Regions from separate parts of the Streptomyces sp. NPDC005402 genome, predicted to be linked through region 1. Evidence: riboswitches for the same ligand, from Rfam matches in the RefSeq annotation. Region 1 holds a riboswitch; each other region holds the start of a gene.

What was found. Region 1 has a riboswitch for cyclic di-AMP ahead of ABZT02_RS07890 (transglycosylase SLT domain-containing protein). Riboswitches for the same ligand answer to the same signal wherever they lie in the genome.
Region 2: another riboswitch for cyclic di-AMP. It lies ahead of ABZT02_RS38060 (M23 family metallopeptidase); the one in region 1 lies ahead of ABZT02_RS07890 (transglycosylase SLT domain-containing protein).
Region 3: another riboswitch for cyclic di-AMP. It lies ahead of ABZT02_RS05420 (M23 family metallopeptidase); the one in region 1 lies ahead of ABZT02_RS07890 (transglycosylase SLT domain-containing protein).
Region 4: another riboswitch for cyclic di-AMP. It lies ahead of ABZT02_RS15670 (transglycosylase family protein); the one in region 1 lies ahead of ABZT02_RS07890 (transglycosylase SLT domain-containing protein).

The regions. Positions count from the first base shown of each region.
Region 1 covers NZ_JBEXFB010000003.1:413,167-415,358, forward strand. The annotation lists gene ABZT02_RS07885 (CocE/NonD family hydrolase) at 1-528, shown strand, start outside; cyclic di-AMP (ydaO/yuaA leader) riboswitch at 799-971, shown strand; gene ABZT02_RS07890 (transglycosylase SLT domain-containing protein) at 976-1,458, shown strand; gene ABZT02_RS07895 (HAD family hydrolase) at 1,462-2,192, opposite strand, start outside.
Region 2 covers NZ_JBEXFB010000028.1:22,297-24,488, forward strand. The annotation lists gene ABZT02_RS38055 (aldo/keto reductase) at 1-111, opposite strand, end outside; gene ABZT02_RS38060 (M23 family metallopeptidase) at 287-1,312, opposite strand; cyclic di-AMP (ydaO/yuaA leader) riboswitch at 1,324-1,481, opposite strand; tRNA gene ABZT02_RS38065 (tRNA-Met) at 1,838-1,911, opposite strand; gene ABZT02_RS38070 (hypothetical protein) at 2,030-2,192, shown strand, end outside.
Region 3 covers NZ_JBEXFB010000002.1:539,766-541,957, reverse strand. The annotation lists gene ABZT02_RS05425 (pitrilysin family protein) at 1-840, shown strand, start outside; cyclic di-AMP (ydaO/yuaA leader) riboswitch at 1,052-1,216, shown strand; gene ABZT02_RS05420 (M23 family metallopeptidase) at 1,230-1,982, shown strand; gene ABZT02_RS05415 (GntR family transcriptional regulator) at 2,172-2,192, shown strand, end outside.
Region 4 covers NZ_JBEXFB010000007.1:113,876-116,067, forward strand. The annotation lists gene ABZT02_RS15670 (transglycosylase family protein) at 188-883, opposite strand; cyclic di-AMP (ydaO/yuaA leader) riboswitch at 887-1,054, opposite strand; gene ABZT02_RS15675 (transglycosylase family protein) at 1,260-2,192, opposite strand, start outside.

The DNA.
Region 1 (2,192 bases):
TACTGGCCGTGGATCTGGCCGCAGCCCGGGTCGCAGGCGGGATTCACGCTGGAGCCGGCGGGCAGCTTTCTCGAACTGCCGGTACGCGCGCGTGAAGTGAACTCGGCCATCGCCTTCGAGGAGGCGGAGCAGTCCGGTCCGCTGGGGGCCAACTCCCCCGCCACCCTTGACGAGCCCCGCCCCGAGCGGCTGGTCGTCCGTGACGTGGCCAAGGGCGAGTGGCGTCTGGAGGTCGGCCCCCGGCACGGCGGCACGCGCGCGTACCCCGACGGTCTGGAGTTCACCGAGGACGCGCGGGACACGTACACGATCGACGAGCAGGACCCCCTGTCCGCCCGCACCCGCTCGGACTGGTCGATCCGGCTGCACCGCCCCGAGCTCGCCTGGGACGTGACCGTCCGGACCCGCTCGGAGATCACCTGTGACGGAACGGACTTCCTCACCTCCGACGAGGTCGTCTGCACCGACGGCGGCGAGGTGGTCTTCCACCGGACGTGGGAGAAGCGGATCCCACGGACGGCCGGTTGAACATGAGTTGAGCCTTCTTGCCCGTTTTACCCCTCTTGCGCTCGACTGTGATGTGGCCCACTCGTCCGGGCGGATCGGCATGAATGCGGAATCTGTCGATCCGCCTTTTGCTGTGCGCGAGTTGAGGCTTGGCGAACGCAAAGGATCAAGTGCCCCAAATGCCTCTTACCAAGGTCAATAGGCACGGCATGTGAATTCGCCACTTGTTCCGGACATGTGCTCTCGCATACGTTCCCGGCCTGTCGGGCGGACGCCGAATCCTGCCACCGCCCACAACACCCACCGAGAACCACGGCAGGAGCGGGGGAACCAGGTAAGTCGCCGGACCGGTCGTCTTCGGACATACCGGTACGGCTTGGGGTGAAGTCACGCCTTTCGTCGGCGTGGCCGGGCATCTCCCGCCCGAACCCGACAGCTCACCTCGCAGGCGACGGAGAGGAACTTCGCATGTCTGCTGCCGCTCAGCACCGCCGTACCCGTACCAGCCGTCTCGCCCGCAAGCTCGCCGTCGCCGGCACCGGAGTCGCCGTCCTCGCACTGCCGCTCATCGGCGCGACCAGCGCGTCCGCGGCCACCCCGACCGTGCAGACCGCCACCACGCTCGGCTACTCCAACACCCTCGACGGCTGGATCCGGGCCTCCCTCGCCGTCATGGCGGAGCACGGGATTCCCGGCTCCTACGACGGCATCTACCGCAACGTCATCCGCGAGTCCTCCGGCAACCCCTACGCCATCAACCTCTGGGACTCCAACGCGGCCGCCGGCACGCCCTCCAAGGGCCTGCTCCAGGTGATCGACCCGACCTTCAACGCGTACCACGTGGCCAACACCTCGTGGGACCCGTACGACCCGGTGGCCAACATCACCGCGGCCTGCAACTACGCGGCCCAGCGGTACGGGTCCATCGACAACGTGTTCGGCGCGTACTAGGGACTACGCCCGCGGGAAGAGTCTTTCGAGGACGACGGCGATGCCGTCGTCCTCGTTCGACAGGGTCACCTCGTCGGCCACGGCCTTGAGTTCGGGGTGGGCGTTGGCCATCGCCACGCCGCGGGCCGCCCAGTCGAACATGGGGATGTCGTTGGGCATGTCCCCGAAGGCGATCGTCACCTCGGGCCCCAGGCCCAGGTGTTCGGCGGCCAGCGCGAGGCCGGTCGCCTTGGTGATGCCGCATGGCTGGAGTTCGACGGTCCCGGGCCCCGACATGGTGACCGTCGCCAGTGAGCTCACCACCGAGCGCGCCGTGACCGCCAACTCGTCGTCGGACAGGTAGGGGTGGCGCAGCAGCACCTTGCTGATCGGCTCGCGCCACAGGTCGTCGCGCCGGCCGACCCGCACGGCGGGCAGCGTCGGGTGGGGCATCAGATAGCCCGGCTCGATGAGCGTGAGCCCGTCGACACCGTCCTGGTCCACGGCCGCGTACACCTGCCCGACCTCGGCCTCGATCTTGCCGAGCGCGGTCTCCGCCAACTCCCGGTCCAGGGTCACCGACCAGAGCAGACGGTCCGCGCCGGCGTCGTACACCTGCGCGCCCTGTCCGCACACCGCGAGCCCCGTGCTGCCGAGGTCGTCGAGGAGCGGCCGCACTCTGGGCGCCGGCCGTCCCGTCACGACGAGATGCCGGGCCCCGCTCGCCGCCACCCGCGCCAGCGCGGTCAACGACC
Region 2 (2,192 bases), on a different contig from region 1:
GAGGACGGCGAAGGACGTGGGCTCGTCGGCGGTCCAGCCGAAGACGTTGCCGCCGAGGGCGAGCGGGAAGACCTCGAGGTCGGAGGAGCCGAGCTTGCGAAGGGAAGTCATGCCATACGTCAACGCCCGCGCCGGACGCCGGTCTTCCGCTACGGCCGCAAAGTCCTCGCAAACAACCGGAATCAGTTGCTCCGAAGCACCGGCAGCCCTGACGTCGGGGGGACGTCGTCAGGGCTGCCGGAGTTCGCGGGACTTCGCGGGAATGCTCAGGACCTCGCGGGAGGCCTCAGGGGGTGAGCCCCTTGCCGTGCAGCCACGCCATCGGGTCGATCCCGTCGGCCGAACCGCCCGGGTGGACCTCCAGGTGCAGGTGCGCGCCGGTCACGTTGCCCGTGGCGCCCACGCGGCCGATGACGTCACCGGTGCCGACCTTCTGGCCGACGCTGACGCTGATCGAGGACTGGTGGCAGAACCACAGCTCGGTGCCGTCGTCGAGGGTGAGGATCGTGCGGTAGCCGTAGGAACCGGCCCAGCCGGCCTCGGTGATGGTGCCGCTGTGGATCGCCTTGATGAGCGTGCCCGTGGGCGCGGCGAAGTCGAGGCCCGTGTGGTAGCCGGAGGACCACAGCGAACCGGCCTGACCGAAGGTCGAGGTGATGGTGTACGACGAGGTCGGCAGCGTGTACTGCTTGGCGAGCTCGGCCAGGCGCGCGGCCTCGGCCTTCTTCGCGGCCGCCTCCTCCGCCTTCTTCTTCGCGGCGGCGGCCTTCTCCTGAGCGTCCTTCTCCGCCTTGGCGGCGGCCGCGTCGGCCTCCTTCTGGGCGGCGGCCGCGACGGCCTGGGCGGCCTTGGTGTCGAGCTGGTCCTGCTGCACCTCGGCCTGGGCCAGGATGCGCGAGCGCAGCGCCTCACCGGCGTCCGACGTCCCCTGGGCGGTGTCGGTGGTGGTGGCGCCGACGCTGCTGAAGGCGCTCGTGTCGTCCGCGGCGGTGTCGGAGTCCTCAGAGATGAGCGAGCCCACGTTGGGCAGGTCCGGCATGGAGATGGAGACCGGCGGCTTGCCGGTGTTCGCGCTGGCCATCCCGCCCGCGCTGACGGCGGCTATGACGCCGACGCCCAGAACGGTGGAGCTACGGGCGAATCCCCCGCCACGCTGCTTGGCGACGCGGTGCCGGCCTCGTACAGGAGCGAGGGAGTCCGCGGTCGGGTTCCACTCGCCGAGCGGGGCCTCGTCGTCGGCACGGTAGCCGCCGTACACGAGGGTGTCGCTGGGTACGTACGGCGCCTCGGGGGCAGGCGGGTTGGACGCCACGTGGGCGCGCTCCTTTCCTTCCTTCTCGCCTACCGGGTTAGCTGACGGGTTCGGAGCAGGAAGGTCTCCTACGCGCGTATACCCGCCGTGCTGCCACGGCGGAGTACGAGCGATTCACCCCAAGTTGGTGGTTCCCCGGTTCCCTTGCGGAATTCGGCGCGTGAGCACGGAGCCGTCTCTTGTGACGGCTGGGACGACCGCGCTGCGTTATCGAACGTTAATAGACCCGGGGGCCCGATTCCAAGCTGTTCCGCTTGATCGTTAACGAAATCCCGCAGGACTTACGGCCCATGAACGGTTAAAAACGGGCGAGTTGACCTTGCCTCAGGCGTCACACAGGCATTGACGGTATGTCATTTGTTATGCGGAGGGCGGTCATCCGATCACCCCACGTCACGAAGACGTCGTACGGCGAGCAGTGCGCCGGGGTGAGGTGGTCAGAGCGCGCAGGCGAGCCGAGTGACCGACGGGGGGAAACACTCAGGGCCGGAGTCCATTAAATGGATTCCGGCCCTGAGCCTTGAGTAGCGGGGACAGGATTTGAACCTGCGACCTCTGGGTTATGAGCCCAGCGAGCTACCGAGCTGCTCCACCCCGCGTCGTTGTGTGACCAGCATACGTCATCCGCGGGGTGGTTCGCGCCAGGGTTGTTTCTCGGGCCCGGTTGCCCGCGTGGCGGCGTAGCGTGGCGCCCCTCACGCGAACGAGGAGGGGCCCATGGCGGCAGCCGACGAGCGACCGGTGGAGATCGGCAAGCGGGACATCCCGCTGTCCGGCGGCCGGACGCTGCGGGTGACGGAGTTCGGCAATGGCAGCATCCGGCTGGCGGTGCGGACCGGCTCCCCCTATGTGGTGACCGGCCTGGAGCAGATCGACGACG
Region 3 (2,192 bases), on a different contig from region 1:
ACCGAGGAGACCGTCGAGAACATCGACTCCGCGGCCGTACGCGCCTTCTACGAGAAGCATGTGCGGCCCGCCACCGCGACCGCCGTGGTCGTCGGCGACCTCACCGGCATCGACCTGGACGCGCTGCTCGCCGACACCCTCGGCTCCTGGACCGGCTCCACGGCACAGCCGCGCCCGGTACCGCCGGTGACCGCCGACGACACCAGCCGGGTCGTCATCGTGGACCGCCCCGGCGCCGTCCAGACGCAGCTCCTGATCGGCCGTGTCGGCGCCGACCGGCACGCACGCGTGTGGCCCGCGCAGGTGCTCGGCACGTACTGCCTCGGCGGCACCCTCACCTCCCGCCTGGACCGCGTCCTGCGCGAGGAGAAGGGCTACACCTACGGCGTACGGTCGTTCGGGCAGGTCCTCAGGTCCGCGCCGGACGGCTCGGGCGCCGCGATGCTCGCCATCAGCGGTTCGGTCGACACCCCGAACACCGGTCCCGCGCTGGACGATCTGTGGAAGGTGCTGCGCACGCTCGCCGAGGGCGGCCTCACCGACGCCGAACGGGACGTCGCCGTACAGAACCTCGTCGGTGTGGCACCGCTCAAGTACGAGACCGCGGCGGCCGTCGCGAGCACGCTGGCCGACCAGGTCGAGCAGCACCTGCCCGACGACTACCAGGCGACGCTGTACCAGCAGCTCGCCACGACCGGCACCGTCGAGGCCACCGCCGCCGTCGTGAACGCCTTCCCGGTGGACCGGCTCGTGACGATCCTGGTCGGCGACGCGGCCGCCATCAAGGAGCCCGTCGAGGCCCTCGGTATCGGCGAAGTCAAGGTCGTGACGGCCGAGTAGAGGGATCCTGTCCCGAAGGGGCCCTGGTGACGCGGGTGTCACCAGGGCCCCTTCGACACCCGGGTCTCTTAGATGTCCGAATTGGGCAGGAGGTTGCCTGTCTGCCCTGTGGGATGCGCTACAAAAGCCCTGATCGGTTTGGGGATTGAAAGTGGCCCCGCTTAGCGTCCTCTGGGCTGTCCGTCAGGCACTGCGCCGCGCCCGCGGCACCGGACAGTCATCGCCGAGTCCCCGCATGGCGCGAGCCAGGGGAGCCGGGGACCCACACCACGAGTCCCTGGGGTGAATCGGACGCCCGCGCACCGCGAGGGGGTCCGTAGGAGACCTTCCTGCTCCGAACCCGTCAGCTAACCCGGTAGGCGAGAAGGAAGGAAAGGACCACCCACCACATGGCGTTCACCTGCGCCACCGGGAAGCACCGTCGTCCCAGCCGCATGAAGCGCACCACCGCCCGCGCCGCAGGCGTCGCGGCCCTCGCCACCACCGGCGTCATCGGCACCCTCGCCGCCCCGGCGCTCGCCGCCGACAACTCCGTCGAGCAGACCGGTCTCATGCCCGTCGTCACCGTCGGCGACTCCCTCGCGGACCAGCTCGACGCCCAGGCCGAGGCCCAGGCGCAGGCCGCCGCGCAGAAGAAGGCGGCGGCGGAGGCCAAGCGCAAGGCCGAGGCGCGCGCCAAGGAGATACGCGAGGCCAAGGAGCGCGCCGCCCGTGAGGCCGAGCGCAAGCGTCTCAACGCCTTCGTCGCCCCGATCTCCGGCTCCTACATCTCCACCGGCTACAAGAGCGGCGGCTCCCTGTGGTCGTCCGGCAGCCACACCGGTGTCGACTTCCACGCCGCCAGTGGCACCTCCGTGCACGCGGTCGGGCGCGGCACCGTCGTCGAGGCCGGCTGGGGCGGGTCGTACGGCAACAACCTCGTGATCAGGATGGCCGACGGCACGTACACCCAGTACGGCCACCTGTCGTCCATCGGCGTCTCGGTGGGCCAGTCGGTCACGCCCGGCCAGCAGATCGGGCTGTCCGGCGCGACCGGCAACGTCACCGGGCCGCACCTGCACTTCGAGGCGCGCACCAGCCCCGAGTACGGCTCGGACATCGACCCGGTCGCCTACCTGCGCTCGCACGGCGTCAACGTCTGACGACCCACCGCACGATCTCTGCGAGGCCCCGGCTCCCCCGAGCCGGGGTTTCGTCGTTTCCGGCACCCCGTTGTCCAAAAAATATCCCCGGATTCCCGTCCGCCGTCGGAAATTCCCGCTCATTGCAATAGAGTCACTGAACACACGTCAATCGGCGACGTTTCGCGGGGATTAAGACGGAGGTCGGACATGCGTATTCCGGCGCACTCG
Region 4 (2,192 bases), on a different contig from region 1:
GAACCGAGAGTAAATTGTTTCTGAACTGAACAAAGACGCCCCCGCAGCGGCCCATGAAAAAACCCCGCCCCGGTGCGTACGGGGGAACACGCACCGGAGCGGGGAGCCCGTGGGGACGGGGGGGGACCCTCACGAGGCCTTCATCCTGAAGGACACGGCTGTGAGGGCCCTGTGGTTCAGCTGGGCCTTACTTCAGGTGCAGCTGCTGGCCCGGGAAGATGAAGTCGGCATCGTCGATGATGTCCTTGTTCAGCTTGAACAGCTTCTGCCAGCCGCCCTTGACCTTGTGCTTCTCGGCGATCGAGCTGAGGGTGTCACCCTTGACGACCTTGTACTCGCCGTCGCCCTTCTTGACCTTCTTGCCGGTCGGGGTGGTGACGGTCTTCTTGGCGGCCGGACGGTCGGTCGAACGCGAGGCGCTCTGCTCGTCGGTCGAACGGGTGCTGGTGCCCGAGTTCGAGGAGCTGGAGTTCGAGCTGGAGGAGGACGAGCTGCTGCCGCCGTTGTAGCCGGCGCTGGACAGGCCCGTGCCGCAGACCGGCCAGGCACCCTTGCCCTGGGAGGCGAGGACCTTCTCGGCGACGGCGATCTGCTGCGACTTGCTGGCCTGGTTGGCCTGCGCGGCGTACTGCGTGCCGCCGTACGCGGCCCAGGTGGAGGCCGAGAACTGCAGGCCGCCGTAGTAGCCGTTACCGGTGTTGATGGACCAGTTGCCGCCGGACTCGCACTGGGCGACGGTGTCCCACTCGGAGGCGGTGGCGGCGGAGGCGTTGCCGGCCGCCATCAGCGGGGCGGCGATGGCGACACCGGTGACACCGGCGAGCGCGGCGGCGCGGGTGGCCTTGGACGGACGGCGGTGCTTGCCCTTGCCGGAAAACAGCATGGTGGATCCCCTCACCGACGCCTGCGAGGTGAGCTGTCGGGTTCGGGCCGGTTGAGTTGCCCGGTCGCACACCTCGCGGTGCGCGACTTAACCCCAAGCCGGTCCAGCGTGAACTGCTGGGTCCGGCACTTACCTTGGGTCCCCCGCTCCTGCCTACGGCGCTTGACGCGACGACTGTTCCCGTACGGCCGCTGGCAGGATTCGGCGTTGCGACAGACGGGGCTCGGGTTGCCGAGCGGTCACGACCGTAGACACGCGATCGGCGGAATTTCAAAGACGATCAGGGCTTCTGAGACTCATCCCACACTTTCACCAAAGTGGACATTCAGTGCGAAGTGTGACGTGAACTCCCGCTGCTTTTCAGGCCTTTTCGGCCCTATTCAGCCCCTGTGTCGAGCGTCTGACCGGCGACGATGTTGCTCGGGTCGGCCCCGATACGGTCCTTGTTCTCGGCATAGAGGGCACGCCATCCGCCGTCGAGGCCAAGGGAGTCGGCGATGGAGACGAGGGAGTCGCCCTCCTGGACGGTGTAGGTGGCGGCGTGCCGGCCGGCCGAGGGCGAGGCCGTGCTCTTCGTCGCACTTTCCTCGGCGCTGCCGCCGCGATGCTTGCCGGAACCCAGGGCGCCGACGTCCACGAGGGCCGAAGAGCTACCCTCCTGCCACGACTTGTCCGCTTCGCCCTCTTCCGGGCTCACCACGGGCGAGCTGCCGGAAGGCCGCGCGTCCTTCGTGGCGGAGTCCTTGGATTCCGAAGAGTTCTTTTTGTCCGACTTGGCGGCACCGTCGTCGTCGCCGGAGGGAGTGGCCGACGGCGAGGGCGTCGCGGACGAACCGTCCAGTGCGTCGAGCAGACCGGAAGACTCCTCGGAGCCCGAGGAGTTGGAGGAACCGGACGAACCAGACGAGTCGGATGTGGCGGACGAGCCGGAAGCCGAGGCCGAGGGCGTACCGCTCCCGACGCCCGTGTCGACGTCCGCCGAACTCGAGTCCTTGCTGAGACCGCCGAGCAGACCGCAGGTCGGCCACGCGGCGATGCCCTGGTCGTCGAGGAGCTTCTCGGCCACGGCTATCTGCTGGCTGCGGCTGGCCAGGTCCGCGGTCTCGGCGTATTCGAGGCCGCCGTACTTCTCCCAGTTCTCCTGGGACATCTGCAGGCCGCCGTAGTAGCCGTTGCCGTCGTTCGCGCTCCAGGAGCCGCCGCTCTCGCACTCCGCGACGTGGTCCCAGGTGGTGCCGGTGGCGGCACTCGCCCCGGTCGCTCCGAGCAGTGGGATCGCGATGGCGGATCCCGTCACACCGGCTGCCAC